Linked DNA regions of Neorhizobium galegae bv. orientalis str. HAMBI 540. The main gene of each other region encodes a partner of the protein of the gene in region 2 in a complex. Links are inferred from orthologs where the notes say so. Each region holds a gene or a part of one and is shown on either strand. Other genes may lie near its edges. The genes, in order: dinB, dnaN and RG540_RS21190.

The links.
Region 1: the proteins of dnaN (region 2) and dinB are in contact, whole or in part, in a solved structure (PDB 1OK7), measured with the Escherichia coli proteins. The link is inferred for Neorhizobium galegae bv. orientalis str. HAMBI 540 from one-to-one orthologs.
Region 3: the proteins of dnaN (region 2) and RG540_RS21190 are in contact, whole or in part, in a cryo-EM structure (PDB 8GIZ), measured with the Escherichia coli proteins. The link is inferred for Neorhizobium galegae bv. orientalis str. HAMBI 540 from one-to-one orthologs.

Annotation. Positions count from the first base shown.
Region 1 is NZ_HG938354.1:1,552,208-1,557,102, forward strand. What follows is about bases 1,293-4,177. They hold dinB (DNA polymerase IV), read left to right. Parts: upstream 1,293-2,133; coding sequence 2,134-3,222; downstream 3,223-4,177. Other genes in these bases: RG540_RS29880 (LysR family transcriptional regulator), read left to right, coding at 1,293-1,437; RG540_RS29890 (hypothetical protein), read left to right, coding at 3,528-3,836. Outside these bases: RG540_RS29875 (ABC transporter substrate-binding protein), read right to left, coding at 1-405; more of RG540_RS29880, read left to right, coding at 541-1,292; RG540_RS33520 (hypothetical protein), read right to left, coding at 4,282-4,407. UniProt on the Escherichia coli protein: Poorly processive, error-prone DNA polymerase involved in translesion repair and untargeted mutagenesis. Copies undamaged DNA at stalled replication forks, which arise in vivo from mismatched or misaligned primer ends.
Region 2 is NZ_HG938353.1:4,613,980-4,618,963, reverse strand. The notes cover bases 1-2,974. They hold dnaN (DNA polymerase III subunit beta), read left to right. Parts: upstream 1-915; coding sequence 916-2,034; downstream 2,035-2,974. Other genes in these bases: RG540_RS22300 (histidine phosphatase family protein), read left to right, coding at 2,752-2,974; pmtA (phospholipid N-methyltransferase PmtA), read left to right, coding at 2,156-2,749; rsmI (16S rRNA (cytidine(1402)-2'-O)-methyltransferase), read right to left, coding at 1-646. Outside these bases: more of RG540_RS22300, read left to right, coding at 2,975-3,345; pyrF (orotidine-5'-phosphate decarboxylase), read left to right, coding at 3,342-4,034; RG540_RS22290 (DUF1330 domain-containing protein), read left to right, coding at 4,185-4,472; RG540_RS22285 (complex I NDUFA9 subunit family protein), read left to right, coding at 4,575-4,984. UniProt on the Escherichia coli protein: Confers DNA tethering and processivity to DNA polymerases and other proteins. Acts as a clamp, forming a ring around DNA (a reaction catalyzed by the clamp-loading complex) which diffuses in an ATP-independent manner freely and bidirectionally along dsDNA.
Region 3 is NZ_HG938353.1:4,408,625-4,413,554, forward strand. Bases 584-3,503 are described here. They hold RG540_RS21190 (DNA polymerase III subunit gamma/tau), read right to left. Parts: upstream 3,027-3,503; coding sequence 1,140-3,026; downstream 584-1,139. Other genes in these bases: RG540_RS21180 (LysE family translocator), read right to left, coding at 584-770; RG540_RS21185 (YbaB/EbfC family nucleoid-associated protein), read right to left, coding at 799-1,122; RG540_RS21195 (HIT domain-containing protein), read left to right, coding at 3,296-3,503. Outside these bases: RG540_RS21175 (MOSC domain-containing protein), read left to right, coding at 1-162; more of RG540_RS21180, read right to left, coding at 159-583; more of RG540_RS21195, read left to right, coding at 3,504-3,703; nudC (NAD(+) diphosphatase), read left to right, coding at 3,700-4,677; RG540_RS21205 (helix-turn-helix transcriptional regulator), read left to right, coding at 4,793-4,930. UniProt on the Escherichia coli protein: Part of the beta sliding clamp loading complex, which hydrolyzes ATP to load the beta clamp onto primed DNA to form the DNA replication pre-initiation complex.

The DNA.
Region 1 (4,895 bases), on a different replicon or contig from region 2:
GACGGCAGTGATCTCGGTAATCGCCTTCACATAGGCGGCAAACGAACTCGGGCTGTTCTTCGAAGCGAGCGGCACGCGCTTGATGCTGGCGACGACATCGTCCGCCGTGAAGTCGCTGCCGTCGTGGAACTTGACGTTCGGCCGTAGCTTGAATTCCCAGGTCGTATCGTCGATCGTCGTCCAGGACGCGGCGAGTGCCGGCTGGATCTGCTGCTTGGCGTCCTGATTGACGAGGCCGTCGAAGAGGTTGCGCGCCATGGCGCTGTTCGGGCCGACGACATAGAACTGCGGATCCATGGACGTGGTCGAGGCGGCCAGACCAACGGTCAGGTCCTTCGCATGGGCTGCGAACGGTACGGCAAAGACTGACGCTGCCAATGCGGCTGCGATCGTAAGGAATTTCATGATGGAGCTCCTCCGGTGTTTCCGAAATCCGCGCTCTCCCAGCGGAATAGAGATGGCATTAAAGCCTCGGGCCAGAAAAGAAAAATTGCATTTGGTGTTCCGTTCATGTCCTAATGTTATGGGAGAGCCAAGCGCATGCGATTGAAGCCACGACAGGTCGAAGCCTTCAGAAGCGTGATGATGACGGGCGGCATTACCGCCGCCGCCGAGGCGATGAGCGTCACGCAGCCTGCCGTCAGCCGCCTCATCCGCGACCTGGAGGAAATCGTCGAGATCAGGCTGTTCGAACGGGTCGGGACCCGGTTGATGCCGACAGCCGAGGCGACGCAGCTCTTCCGGGAGGTCGAGCGGCTTTATCTCGGGCTCGACCAGATCGCTCAGGCCGCCGACGATATCCGCCGGCACAAGAACATCGTGCTGAGGATAGCCAGCGTCACCTCGCTGGTCCGGCCCTACCTGCATCAGGCGATCATCGATGTTGTCGGCAACCGTCTGGACATCCCACTGGTGATCGATGTCGAAAACAGCCGCCATATCTGGGATATGGTCGAGAAAAACCGTTACGATCTCGGCTTCGTCTTCGGCTCGCCGCGTATGGCCGACAAGAATGCCGTCCTGCTGCACGGTTCGCATGCTGTCGCCGCCATGGCGCCCGGCCACCGGCTGGCGTCTCGCAAGGTCATCACGCCCGCCGACCTTCTGGACGAGCGCGTCCTGATCCCGGGCCGCAATTCGCCGCTCAGGCTGGCGCTGGACCGCGCCTTTTCGAATGAAGACCATCAACCGATCAGCACGATGGAAACCTCGATGCTGAACTGCTGCTATTTCGCTGCATCGGGAATGGGTGTCGGCATCGTCGATCACACCAGCCTTCGGTCCGCCGGCGCCGACATCATCGCTATTCCCTTCGAGCCGAAGATCGAAGTCTCCTACTTCGCCATTCGTCCGTCAGGCGGGCAGCGCATTGCAGTGCTGGACGACATCGTAGGGCGGATGCAGGATATGATGTACGCTGTCAACAATACCAGATGAAGTATGCTTGGGCGGTCGATCGGTGGAAATCGGTGTTTTTGACAGGATATGAACCCGCTAGCGCTTTGCTGGGCAAACCAAGGGCTGTCCCCACTTGATCTAGCGGACGAACCATCTAGCGGACAAGCCGATCCGGGCAAACAAGGGCCTGCGCTGGTCCGCCAAGGCGCAGCCCCTCAACCCGACGCGCAGCGGGTGGCATTCGCAAGAAGAGCCCGCAAGCTGAGGGGCTGCGGCGACATTGCTCGAACTCTTCCACAGCGAGATTCGCGATGAACATAAACTTGAAGCAGCGGTCGCGCAGATCGAGCTTATTTGATGTGATGGAATGATCGTCAGGATCGGGGCACCTGCGTCGAAGCTGCCGCGTGATCGCCGGCCGGGACCGCGCCGCAGCGACTAGGCCGAACCGCTAGCGCGCTGTTAAGCATAAGCCCTCGGGAGCTCTCAGAGCTGGATCGGGCCTCGTCTACCAGCGATTGGCCTCGGCATATGGACGTGTGGTGTTTTGGGGCTGTACTGCTGCTGTCTCTTGCTCCTGATGTTTACAGGGCGAGAACCCCTGAGGCGCCCGGTAGTTTCTGGCTTGGACACCAGCGTCATCGAAATGGTTGATATCGCGGCGAAGACTGCTACGTTCCCCTTCTGTTTCGAGGTAGAAGGCTGGCGGATAACATCACGATCGCTGAAGCCGCCATGAACGACACGAGCTCGCCCACCATCCGCAAAATCGTGCATGTGGACATGGATGCCTTCTACGCATCGGTCGAGCAGCGCGATAACCCTGACCTGCGCGGCAAACCGATTGCCGTCGGTGGATCGGCAGCCCGCGGTGTGGTGGCGGCGGCGAGCTATGAGGCCCGCAAATTCGGTGTTCACTCGGCCATGCCGTCTGTCACCGCGAAGCGCAAATGTCCGGAGCTGATTTTCGTGCCGCCCCGCTTCGATGTCTACAAGGCCGTGTCGCAGCAAATCCGTGAGATCTTCGCAGAGTACACGCCTCTCATCGAGCCGCTTTCGCTCGACGAGGCCTATCTCGATGTCACCGAAAACCTGAAGGGCATGGAGCTCGCCACCGAGATCGCATCGGAAATCCGTGTCAGGATCAAGCAGGTGACCGGCCTCAACGCGTCGGCAGGAATTTCCTACAACAAATTCCTCGCCAAGATGGCGAGCGATCTGAACAAGCCCAACGGCCAGGCCGTCATCACCCCGAAGAATGGACCGGCATTCGTGGAAGCGCTCTCCGTCAAGAAATTTCATGGCGTCGGGCCGGCGACGGCCGAGAAGATGCACCGGCTCGGGATCGAGACGGGCGCAGACCTCAAGCAGAAGACGCTCGAATTCCTCGTCGACCACTTCGGCAAGTCGGGACCCTATTTCTACGGCATCGCCCGCGGATTCGACGAGCGCCAGGTCAGGCCCGACCGGGTGCGCAAATCCGTTGGCGCCGAAGATACGTTCTCGCAGGACCTCCACGCCTACGAGCCTGCCCGCGAAGGGCTTCAGCCGCTGATCGAAAAAGTGTGGGGTTACTGCGAGGCCAATGAAATCGGCGCAAAGACCGTGACACTGAAGGTCAAATATGCCGATTTCACTCAGATCACCCGCAGCAGAACGGTTGCGGCTCCTCTACCAACGATCGCCGAGCTGGAGAACGTAGTCGGCCGGCTGCTCGCGCCAATCTTCCCACCGCGAAAAGGGATCCGCCTGCTCGGCGTGTCGCTGTCTTCGCTGGAACGGCGAGCACCGATCGCGGAATCGCAGCTGTGGCTGGCGCTTTAGAATGCCAGCATTGTCTGAGCAGGAAGGGTTGAACGGCGGAGCGCCCGGCGGAAGCCTATGCGAGATGTCTGGTTCAGGAAGGAGCCCCTCGAGCCAGTTATGCGTTGATCGCGCGTCAGCATAGCGATCTGGCGGTCGTGAAATGGCGCAAGGGGAGCGCGTTGACCCATGGCAGCTCAACAACGTTACAGGATAGACTGCGCCGGCGCTTGGAAATAGTAAACAGTTGGATTTAGCGCGAATTCGCACAATTGACGACTGACAATCTGGCCCTAGCTCCATGCTTTCATCGCGGCAAGGATCCTATGTCAGCACTTATTTCCGTACTCCGCCAAGCCATCCAGCGCTCCAACGACACCACGGTCGAAGGGCGGCAACGTATCTATGCTTCCGCCCGCCGTGGAATAGAAAGGCTTCTTACACGCGCAGACATGCCTGCTGGGCATGGTTCTCTGCCAACCCAACTGCACAGGCTCGAAGACGCGATCAAGGAAATCGAAAGAGAATTCTCGGCGGATGACCGCGACCACACCAGCCTGGAGCTGGAGGGCAATCTGCCCGATCTTTCGACAGAGCGCCGGCAGCGGCGTAGCCGTGCTAAGAACAGCACGTAAGGATGGTGCGTTCGGATTTAGTTTGGTGCGCTCCAGCGGCTCTCCGCTATCGTTGCGCCAGCAACGTTCGCTTCCCGGCCGCCATGCTGGCAATGGCATTCCTGGCGTGGACCGTGCGCGACGAGATTCGATCGCGCGCAAGGCCGCGCTCGTCAGCGACCATTGCGCTGCCCGAGCGCAGCCAAAATAGCGCTCTCGGCAAGTGCTAATTCCTGATCCCTACAATACCGCCATTCGGAAAGCATGAATTTGTGAGCCAAGCCCCAAATATTATCTCACTTGAAGCTCGTACCGGCTTGTCCATCTTAGCGTCAACGTAAGCAGTCCTCCCCGGCAAGATGAGACTCATGCCGATGATTGCAATGGCAACCGGGCTCCACCTGCCAAGCCCTTCCTCAATCAAAAGCGAGCGTGGGAGCTGGTTGAGGAAGGCATAGATATCTTTCTATCGGATCGCGCCAGTCACGATGGGATCGAGTTTGTCGAGCTGGTCCCAAGCGAGCGACGCGCCAAACAGCAGCACCGCAATAATCGGGATAACCAAAAGCACAGCACCACCGGGAACACGCATGACAAAACCTCTCAGCGATTGAGCCCCAGACTCATGCTCCGGCTTCGTTACCGAGAGGTTAATTGCGTCTCGCTTTCGCACAGGAAAGCACACCAGCTGGACTTCTTCTTCGACCCGCACTCCCTTCCATGATTGCTTAGGAGAGTTAGCAAATCGCGGAAGCCATAACTTGCGAGTTACCGACACCATACCGATCCCCATTGAACGGACGGGACGGCCAGCGGCTCGGGAAAGGGCGAGTTAACGCAGGGATGAAGCCGCATCAGGAATGCCTACTAGAGCACCCATCCGAAACTGGCTTTATCTATAGAGCGATGAACAGGTCGCTCGCACGCCTGCGCGCGGAGAATCCGTGTTGCCGTCAGCGCGATAGGACTGATAGCGGTTTGTACACCACTGTGCATGGCTGCCCCCACCCGCGCGAGGCCGGCTCGCGATGGCACCGCCGATGATAGCGACAGCACCGAATGCTGCTAAGGGTACCAGAA
Region 2 (4,984 bases):
AAGTCTTCGTCAATTCACGGCAGACCGCCGCGCGCCGGCCAGTTCCGAGCACTTCGGCGGCAGCGGCGAGCGTTGCGCCGATGCGATGCGGCGATTCGAAGAAGATCAGCGTTGCCGGCACTTTCGAAAGCTCGGCCAGCCGGTCGCGGCGGCCCTTGTCCTTGACCGGCAGGAAACCGGCGAACAGAAACGCGTCGGACGGCATGCCGGAACCGACGAGCGCTGCGAGCGGCGCAGAGGCGCCGGGGATGGGCACGACCTTGTGGCCGGCCTGGATCGCCATCTGACCAAGCCGGTAACCGGGATCGGAGACCAAGGGGGTGCCGGCATCGGAGACCAGCGCCACCGATTTTCCTTCTTCCAAAGCCGCGATCAGCTTCGGTCCGACCTCGTCGGAATTATGCTCGTGGTAGGCATAGGGCCTGTTGACGATGCCATAGCGGTCGAGCAGCACGCGGGTCACCCGGGTGTCCTCGCAGGCCAGCACATCGGCGCCGGAAAGCGTTTCGAGCGCACGCAGCGTGATGTCGCCGAGATTGCCGATGGGGGTCGCGACCAGATAAAGCGCCGGCTCCAATGGCCGCGCAGGTACGAAAGTATTGGCGACGCGATAGCCGCGCTGGCTGCTCTTCAGGTCATCGGTCAAGGGGCGTCACGCGTAAAAGGATGGTCATGTGCCTTTATGGGCAAGCGGACCGGCTTCGGCAAGTAAAGCCCAAGCTGTTGAGAACGCATATTTTCTGTGTGCAGCGCGTGAGACAGATGCGAAATGACTTGCTAACGCCTTGTTCACCTCTTGCTTTTCGAACGGGTTGTCTGCCATTTTGCCGGTCCACATCATCCGGCTGGCCCAAAGCCGGCAGAATATCAGGGTCCGGCCCTGCCGGATCGCCACGGTCGAAAGCGATTGCGTCCATGCGTATTACTCTTGAGCGGTCAAACCTTCTGAAGTCGCTGAACCACGTGCATCGCGTGGTGGAGCGACGGAACACCATCCCGATCCTCTCCAACGTGCTGATGCGCGCGGCCGGCGCCGGTCTCGACCTGAAAGCGACCGACCTCGATCTCGAAATCACCGAAGCCCTTCCGGCCATGGTCGAGACTGCCGGCGCCACGACGGTTCCCGCGCACCTGCTTTACGAAATCGTCCGCAAGCTGCCGGACGGTTCGGAAGTACTGCTCGCCACCAATCCGGACGGCAGCTCCATGACGGTGCAATCCGGGCGCTCGAAGTTCTCGCTGCAGTGCCTGCCGGAATCGGACTTCCCCGACCTCACCGCCGGCAGCTTCACACATACGTTCAAGCTGAAGGCGACCGATCTGAAAATGCTGATCGACCGCACCCAGTTCGCGATCTCCACCGAGGAGACCCGCTATTACCTGAACGGCATCTTCTTCCACACGATCGAAGCCGACGGGGACCTGAAGCTTCGCGCGGTCGCGACCGATGGTCACCGTCTGGCCCGCGCCGATGTAAAGGCGCCATCGGGTTCCGAAGGCATGCCGGGCATCATCATCCCCCGCAAGACGGTCGGCGAGCTGCAGAAACTGGTCGATGATCCGGAAGCGGTGGTCACGGTCGAGGTTTCGGACGCCAAGATCCGCGTCACAATCGGCTCGGTCGTGATGACCTCGAAGCTGATCGACGGCACTTTCCCGGATTACCAGCGCGTCATCCCGACCGGCAACGACAAGGAAATGCGCGTCGATTGCCAGAGCTTTACCAGGGCTGTCGACCGCGTCTCGACCATTTCCTCCGAGCGCGGCCGTGCGGTAAAGCTGTCGCTGACCGACGGCCAGCTGACGCTGACGGTCAATAATCCGGATTCGGGCAGCGCCACGGAAGAGGTTGCGGTCGGCTACGACAACGATCCGATGGAAATCGGCTTCAACGCCAAATACCTGCTCGACATTACCGCCCAGCTTTCGGGCGACGACGCGATCTTCATGCTGGCGGATGCCGGTTCTCCGACATTGGTGCGAGACACAGCGGGCGACGACGCGCTCTATGTCTTGATGCCGATGCGCGTTTAACATCATCAAGGCGGCCGGAAGCTCCGGCCGCCTTTTTCATGCGGTTTTCCCAGGTGCGACATTTTTCCTTGCTTTTGCGGCATCAGGGTTCCACATGGGGCAAAAAGGGAGAGGATAAAAAATGGAACTGCGCTTGAAGGAGCGGCTTGGCCGCAAGTTCGATGATGAGATCCGGTTCTTCAAAGGCTGGATCGATGGCCCGAAACGGGTCGGCGCGATCTGCCCCACCTCCTCCGTCACCGCCAAACGCATGGCAAGCGTCATCGACACGGCCTCCGGCCTGCCTGTCCTCGAACTCGGGCCCGGCACCGGCATCATCACCAAGGCGATCCTGAAGCACGGTATCTCGCCGGAAAACCTGGTCTCCATCGAATATTCGACCGATTTCTTCCAGCACCTAGTCCGCACCTATGAAGGCGTGAACTTCATCAATGGCGATGCCTTCGATCTCAAGCGCACGCTCGGCGCCTTGAAGGACACGACATTCGACAGCGTTATTTCGGCAATCCCGCTTTTGAGCTTCCCGATGGAGCGCCGCATCGCGCTGCTCGAAGACCTGCTCGACCGCATCCCGGCCGGCCGGCCGGTGATGCAGATCACCTATGGCCCCGTCTCGCCGATCATTGCCCAACCCGATCGTTACCGGATCAAGCATTACGATTTCGTCGTCCGCAATATTCCGCCGGCGCAGCTCTGGACCTATAGCCGCGGCTGACCATGGCATTCGGCCTCTACATCACCCATCCGCAGGTCCGCATCGATCCGAACGTGCCGGTGCCTCGGTGGGGACTCTCTGACGTCGGCGCCGCCCGCGCTCGCGCGGCCGCCCAATCCGAATGGGCAAGGAAACTCGGCCGGATCATCTCCAGCGACGAGGTAAAGGCGATCGAGACTGCCGAAATCCTCAGCCTCGCCTCGGGCATTTCGATCGAGATCGCCGAGGACACCCATGAGAACGATCGCTCGGCGACAGGCTTTCTGCCGCCGCCACGGTTCGAGGATGCAGCCAACTGGTTTTTCGCCCACCCGGAAGAGAGCTTCAAAGGCTGGGAGCGCGCCGTGGACGCCCAGAGCCGCATCGTCTCGGTGGTCACCAGAATTCTTGCCGAGCACGACCCGAGCACGCCGATCGCCTTCGTCGGCCATGGCGGCGTTGGAACGCTGTTGAAATGCCACCTCACCGGCTCGCCGATCGCCCGCGACCGGGACCAACCGGGCGGTGGGGGAAATCTCTTCTGCTTCACCCTTGCGGACCGGACGCTCTCATGCGACTGGACGCCCATCGAAAAATGGGAAGGGTTCCAGGCATGAACGCTCGTGATCGCCTCATCGTAGGCCTCGACATTCCGACCATCGGCGAAGCCGAAAAGATGGTCTCCGCGCTCGGTGACACCGTTTCCTTCTACAAGATCGGCTATCAGCTCGTTTTCGCCGGCGGTCTCGAACTTGCACGCGATCTGGCAAAGGATGGCAAAAAAGTCTTCCTCGACATGAAGCTGCTCGACATCGACAACACGGTCGCGAAGGGCGTCGAGAACATCGTCAAGATGGGCATGACCATGCTCACCCTGCACGCCTATCCGAAGGCGATGCGGGCCGCGGTCGAGGCTGCCAGGGGTTCGGACCTCTGCCTGCTCGCGGTAACCGTCCTGACCTCGATGGACGAAACGGACCTCGTCGATGCCGGTTACGAATACGATCCGCACACACTGGTTCTGCGACGCTCGGAACAGGCGCTGGCCGCCGGAATGGGCGGTATCGTCTGCTCGGCCGAGGAGTCCGCTGCGGTTCGCAAGATTGTCGGCCCTGATCTGGCGATCGTCACGCCCGGCATCCGCCCTGCGGGTTCGGAAGCGGGCGACCAGAAGCGGGTGATGACGCCGGCCGACGCATTGCGCGCCGGATCGAGCCATCTCGTCGTCGCCCGCCCGATCGTCAAGGCGCCGGATCCGAAGGCGGCGGCGCAAGCCATCCTCGCCGAGATGCAGGGCGTGCTCTGATAATCCGTCGTTGCCGGAGAGATATTCTCCCGGTCGTGATCCGGGATGAGTCCCGGTGGCCGCCGGACAGGTACGCAACACCCGCCATATTGACTCGCCCGGGAATTTGCCGGAAGTCGTCCTAACCGAAAACACGCTGGAGGAGATATCATGGCCAAGGGATATTGGGTCGCTCGCGTCGATGTCCGCGACCCGGAACGTTATAAGGATTATATCGCAGCGGCCACGCCCGCCTTCGAGAAATACGGCGCCAATTTCCTTGCCCGCGGCGGCACCATGGCAGCGATGGAGGGCAAATCCCGCGCCCGCAACGTCATCATCGAATTCCCGTCGATGCAGGCCGCCATCGACTGCTACAATTCGCCCGAATATGCGATCGCCATCAAGATCCGCCAGGAAGTGGCGGATGGCGAAATCGTCGTCCTCGACGGCCTTTAAGAACCGGTTATCGCGGGCGGTGCGGCAGTGGAGACACTTCCACCCGTGCCGCGATTCGGTTAAACAGCACTCATCTCGTCCCACAGGCTCCCGGAGCACGCCATGACCATCAACAACCTTCCGCCGCTCGTCACCGTTTTCGGAGGATCGGGCTTCGTCGGCAGGCATGTGGTGCGTACGCTTGCCAAACGCGGTTATCGCGTCCGGGTCGCCGTTCGCCGTCCGGATCTCGCCGGCTTCCTGCTGCCCGCCGGTTATGTCGGGCAGATCTCGCTGGTCCAGGCGAACCTGCGCTACCGCCAATCGGTCTTGAAGGCCGCCGAAGGCACTTCGCATGTAATCAACTGCGTCGGCATCATGTTCGAGAGCGGCCGCAACACGTTTGACGCGGTCCAGGATTTTGGCGCTCGCGCGGTTGCCGATGCGGCACGTGCTGCCGGCGCCAAACTTACCCATATTTCCGCGATCGGCGCCGATGCCAATTCGGAATCGTCCTATGCCCGCAGCAAGGG
Region 3 (4,930 bases), 210 kb from region 2 along the record:
GTCTCGCCGAGCGATCCCGTCCGCCACGAACTTTATGCCGACGAGCGCGTCATGATCGCGGAAATGCTGGCGGCCGTCGGCAAGGCCTTGTCGGATGCAGAAAGAGCCCGCTTCCTGGCCGCACCGATCGGCCGCCGCTGGAGGCCGACGTTCGAGACCTAGCGCGTCGCGATCGCCGCTGCCGCACTGGCCATCGCGCCGGCCGAAACCCGGTTGGCGATCCTCACGGCCCGAGGGCTTTTCAGGAACTGGCGGGCCTTGGCGGCGAGCAGCACCCACGCAAGATCGACAATCACGAGCACAAGGAACATCGCGGCGACCAGTTCCAGCCAGCCGGTCAGCGTCACGCCGCCGAGGTCGATGATCGAAGGCAGCAGCGCCACATAGAACATCATGATCTTGGGATTGCCGAGCGTCACGGTGAGGCCGGCGAAAAACATCTTCGGCACGGAGCGATTTTCCGGAAGGTCTTCGCCGGAGCCGGCGGGTTCGGTGAACCACATCTTCCATGCGAGATAGAGGAGGTAGGCAACGCCGATCCACTTGATTGCCACGAAGACGACATGAAAACTCTCGGCGATGGCGGCAAGGCCTGCGACCGCAAACGAAAGCCACACGGCTTCGCCGACCCACATCGCCGCGAGAAACGGCAGTACGTCGCGATAACCCTTGGACAGGACGCGCGCCACGAGCGCAGCGATGCTGGGACCAGGCGAACCCGCGGCCACGAAAAGTGCCGCTGCGAAAACCAGAAGCGACGCAAGCGTCATCGGAACCTCCCTATTCCATCAACCAGGATCAGAACGGCATCTTGAAGCCGGGTGGGATCGGCAGGCCGGCGGTCAGTTCCTTGGTCTTTTCGGCGGTGATCGCCTCGGCGCGTTCCTTGGCAGCCTTGTGGGCGGCGACGATCAGGTCTTCGAGGATCTCGACGTCGTCTTCCTTGAACAGCGACGGATCGATCTTGAGGCCGAGCATGTCGCCCTTGCCGTTCAGCCGCACGGTCACCAGCCCGCCGCCGGACGTGCCTTCGACTTCAAGAGTGGCGATATCCGCCTGCATCTTTTCCATCTTGGCCTGCATTTCCTTGACCTTGCCCATCATGCCCATGATGTCGCGCATCTGTCTGTCCTCTTCCTTTATAGCTCGATGTCGTCGCCGGGCAGGATGTCGCCCTCTTCGGATTCCGCGGTCGCCGCTGCCGGCAGGTCCTCGGCCTCGTTCTCATCCTCTTCCGTCACGCGGATGCGCACGTCGGTGATCCGTGCGCCGGGGAACTGGGCGAGGATCGCCGCCACGTCCGGATCGGCGCGCGCGTCGGTGAACTGCGCCTCCCGCACGCTCTTTTCGGATTCGACCAGCGTTGGCTCTCCGGCCTCGTTGCTGAGCGTCACCCACCAGGTAATCCCGGTCCATTCCTCCAGCCGCGCCTTCAGGTCGCCGGCAATGGTCTTCGGCGCGTCACCGGAAAGGTTGATCTCCAGCCGACCCGGCTCGATCTTTACCAGCCGCACGAAATTGCGCAGCAGCGCCTTCAGCCGCGGATCGCGGTTCTTGGAGCAGAGGTCGGCGATATCCGATATCGAATTGACCGGAACCTTCGGCACCGGCTTTTCGGCCGGCTGTTCTTCGGTGCGGCCGACGGGCATGTCCCGCGGCATGGTGTTCGGCACGGCCTGCAGCATGGCGGTCGGCCCGCCAGCCGGAATACGCGGGCTCGCCATCTCCGTGCCGCGCGCATTGACCGGCGACTGCGGCGGCGAAACGGGACGCCCGCCACCATTGCCGTTCGGAACCGGCGCCCGCTGGCCATCGCCATTGGAGAAATCCGCAAGCCTGCGGGCGGCATCTTCCGGGGAGGGAAGATGGGCCGCATGCGTCAGCCGGATCAGCACCATTTCCGCAGCACCCGCCGGGCGCGAGGAGTTTTCCGCTTCCGGAATGCCCTTCAGGAGCATCTGCCAGATGCGCGACAGGGTGCTGACCGCCACGCCGTCTGCAAATTCCCGGCCGCGCACGCGCTCCACTTCGCTGATCGAAGGATCGTTGGCGGCATCGGGGATATATTTGAAACGGGTGGTCAGATGGGTGAAATCGGCGAGATCGGTCAGCACCACGACCGGATTGGCGCCGGCCTCGTATTGCGCCGTGAATTCCGAAAGCGCCGCCGTCACGTCACCGCGCACGATATGTTCGAAAAGGTCGACGATGCGGGCGCGGTCGGCGAGCCCCAGCATGCCGCGCACGGTCTCGGCAACGACGGTTCCGCCGCCGTGCGCGATCGCCTGGTCGAGCAGCGACAGCCCGTCGCGTGCCGACCCTTCTGCCGCACGCGCGACCATGGCGAGCGCTTCCGGCTCGGCCGGAATGCCTTCCTTTTCCAATATTGAGGTGAACAGGTGAACCAGGTCCGCGGCGCTGATACGGCGCAGGTCGAACCGCTGGCAGCGCGACAGGACGGTGATCGGAACCTTGCGGATTTCCGTCGTCGCGAAGATGAACTTCACATGTTCCGGCGGCTCTTCGAGCGTCTTCAACAGGCCGTTGAAGGCCTGTGTCGAGAGCATGTGCACTTCGTCGATGATATAGACTTTGTAGCGCGCCGAGACCGGGCGGTAGCGCACCTGCTCGATGATCTCTCTTATATCGTCGATGCCGGTATGGGAGGCGGCGTCCATCTCGATCACGTCGACATGCCGGCCTTCCATGATCGCCTGGCAATGTTCGCCGGGGATCCTGAGGTCGATGGTCGGTTTGTTGATGTCTGGCGTCTTGTAGTTCAGCGCGCGGGCGAGAATGCGGGCGGTCGTCGTCTTGCCGACCCCGCGAACCCCGGTCAGCATATAGGCTTGGGCGATGCGGCCGGTCTCGAACGCATTGGTCAGCGTGCGGACCATTGGCTCCTGGCCGACCATCAGGTCCGAAAAATCCTTGGGACGGTATTTGCGGGCGAGCACCCGGTATCCGCTGCCTGTGGCGGCATTCGCTGCGGAAGTGCTTGAAGATGTGGGCCCGGTATCGCTCATTCAGTCCTGCCAGCCTGCGCGGGCCAATCCTGAGCACGGTCTTGACCGGGCCGGAAGCTGACCAAGATGGTAGTACAAGTAAAAGGGTGGGAGGCTGGCACGGCGACCCGTGCCTGGCTCGTTAGGGCTGCTTCCTTCCGGACCTGACCCGGTTGGCGAGTGGCTCGTCCACCACCAACCTCCCACCGTCCATATCGTCAATAACGCTTCCAAATGCAAGCCAACCCTGTAAAAAACTGCTATCGAACAGAAAAACAAGGGAGGAAAGTTTGAGCGAATTCGAACTGGACGCGAGGATTGCCCGCGATTCCGATCTTGTGACGGCGCTGGACCTCTGTCAGCTGCGCATCCAGAACGACAGCCGCTGGCCGTGGCTGGTCATGGTGCCGCAGCGCTCCGGCTTGACCGAGATCTTCGATCTCTCACCCGCGGAACAAGCGCTGCTCTCGGTCGAGGTCAACAGGGTGGCAGCAGCCCTCAAGACGGTGACCGGTGCCACCAAGATCAATGTCGGCGCACTCGGCAATATCGTCCGCCAGCTGCATGTCCATGTCATCGCCCGGTTCGAGGGCGACCCGAACTGGCCCGGCCCGATATGGGGTTTCGGCCAGTCGGTGACCTATGAAGAGCAACAAAAACAAGATTTTCTCAACAAACTGGTTGAAGCCCTTTCATGACAGCGAACCTTTTCGACACCGACGCACCCCATCCCGAACCGAGCAAGCTGACGGCTTTTTCCGGCAACAAGCTCGACCGCCGCGCCGAATACCGTGAGGACGATTGCGTCGAGAAGGCGCTCGCCGTGGAGGGCGCCCATATCCTCGCCTTCACCGGCAGCCGGCTGATCCTGAAGCACGACAGCCAGATCCTCGACCCGCTGTTCTCGCCTTACGAGCTTGCCGAACTGAAGCCGGATTTCGACAACGCCGTGCTGCTCGGTTACCACGAGACGGGCGAACCCCGCATCGCCGTGCCGATGCTGATCCCGGCGGAAGAACTGGCAAGCCACTACAAGCCAACCGAGGCCCGGGCGCTCTTTCGCGACCAGCTCATCGAGGGAGAGCTGCAGGGCGAGGTCGCGCAAGCCGTCGCGCTGCTCAACTGGAATGCGGCCAACAAGTTCTGCGGCAAATGCGGATCGCCGACCGAAACCAGGATCGGCGGTTACAAGCGGGTCTGCACCCAGTGCCAGCACATGATGTTTCCGCGCACCGACCCAGTTGTCATCATGCTCACGATCGACACGGAGCGCGACCGCTGCCTGCTCGGCCGCAGCCACCATTTCCAGGAGGGCATGTATTCCTGCCTCGCCGGTTTCGTGGAACCTGGCGAGACAATCGAGGATGCGGTGCGCCGCGAGACCTTCGAGGAATCCGGCATCGAGACCGGCCGGGTCCGCTATCACGCCTCGCAACCCTGGCCGATGCCGCATTCGCTGATGATCGGCTGTTACGCCGAGGCGAAATCGACCGAGATCAAGATCGATCCGCAGGAAATGGCCGATGTCCGCTGGTTCGAGCGGGCCGAGGCCGCCGCCATGCTCGATGCCGGCCCGGATGCCCCGCTTTTCGCTCCGGTCAAGGGTGCGATCGCCCACCGCCTGCTCCGCGACTGGATCGAGTGGGGTGACGAACGGTCAGGCGAAGCCTGAGCAATCGATCCTGTGAATCGATTGCAGTGAGGAACGCCCGGAGCGCAAGCGAAGGGCCGGGCGATCCCATCGAATCGAGATCGACTTCATCATCGGGCCGGAGGGTTTCAGCAAAATGACCGTTGCCCGCTCGGAGCGCTTGCTGGCTCTTCTCCAGACGCTCCGGCGCTACCGCCAGCCTGTCAGCGGCGCCAAACTTGCCGCCGAGACCGGCGTCAGCCTGCGCACGCTCTATCGCGATATCGCCAGCCTG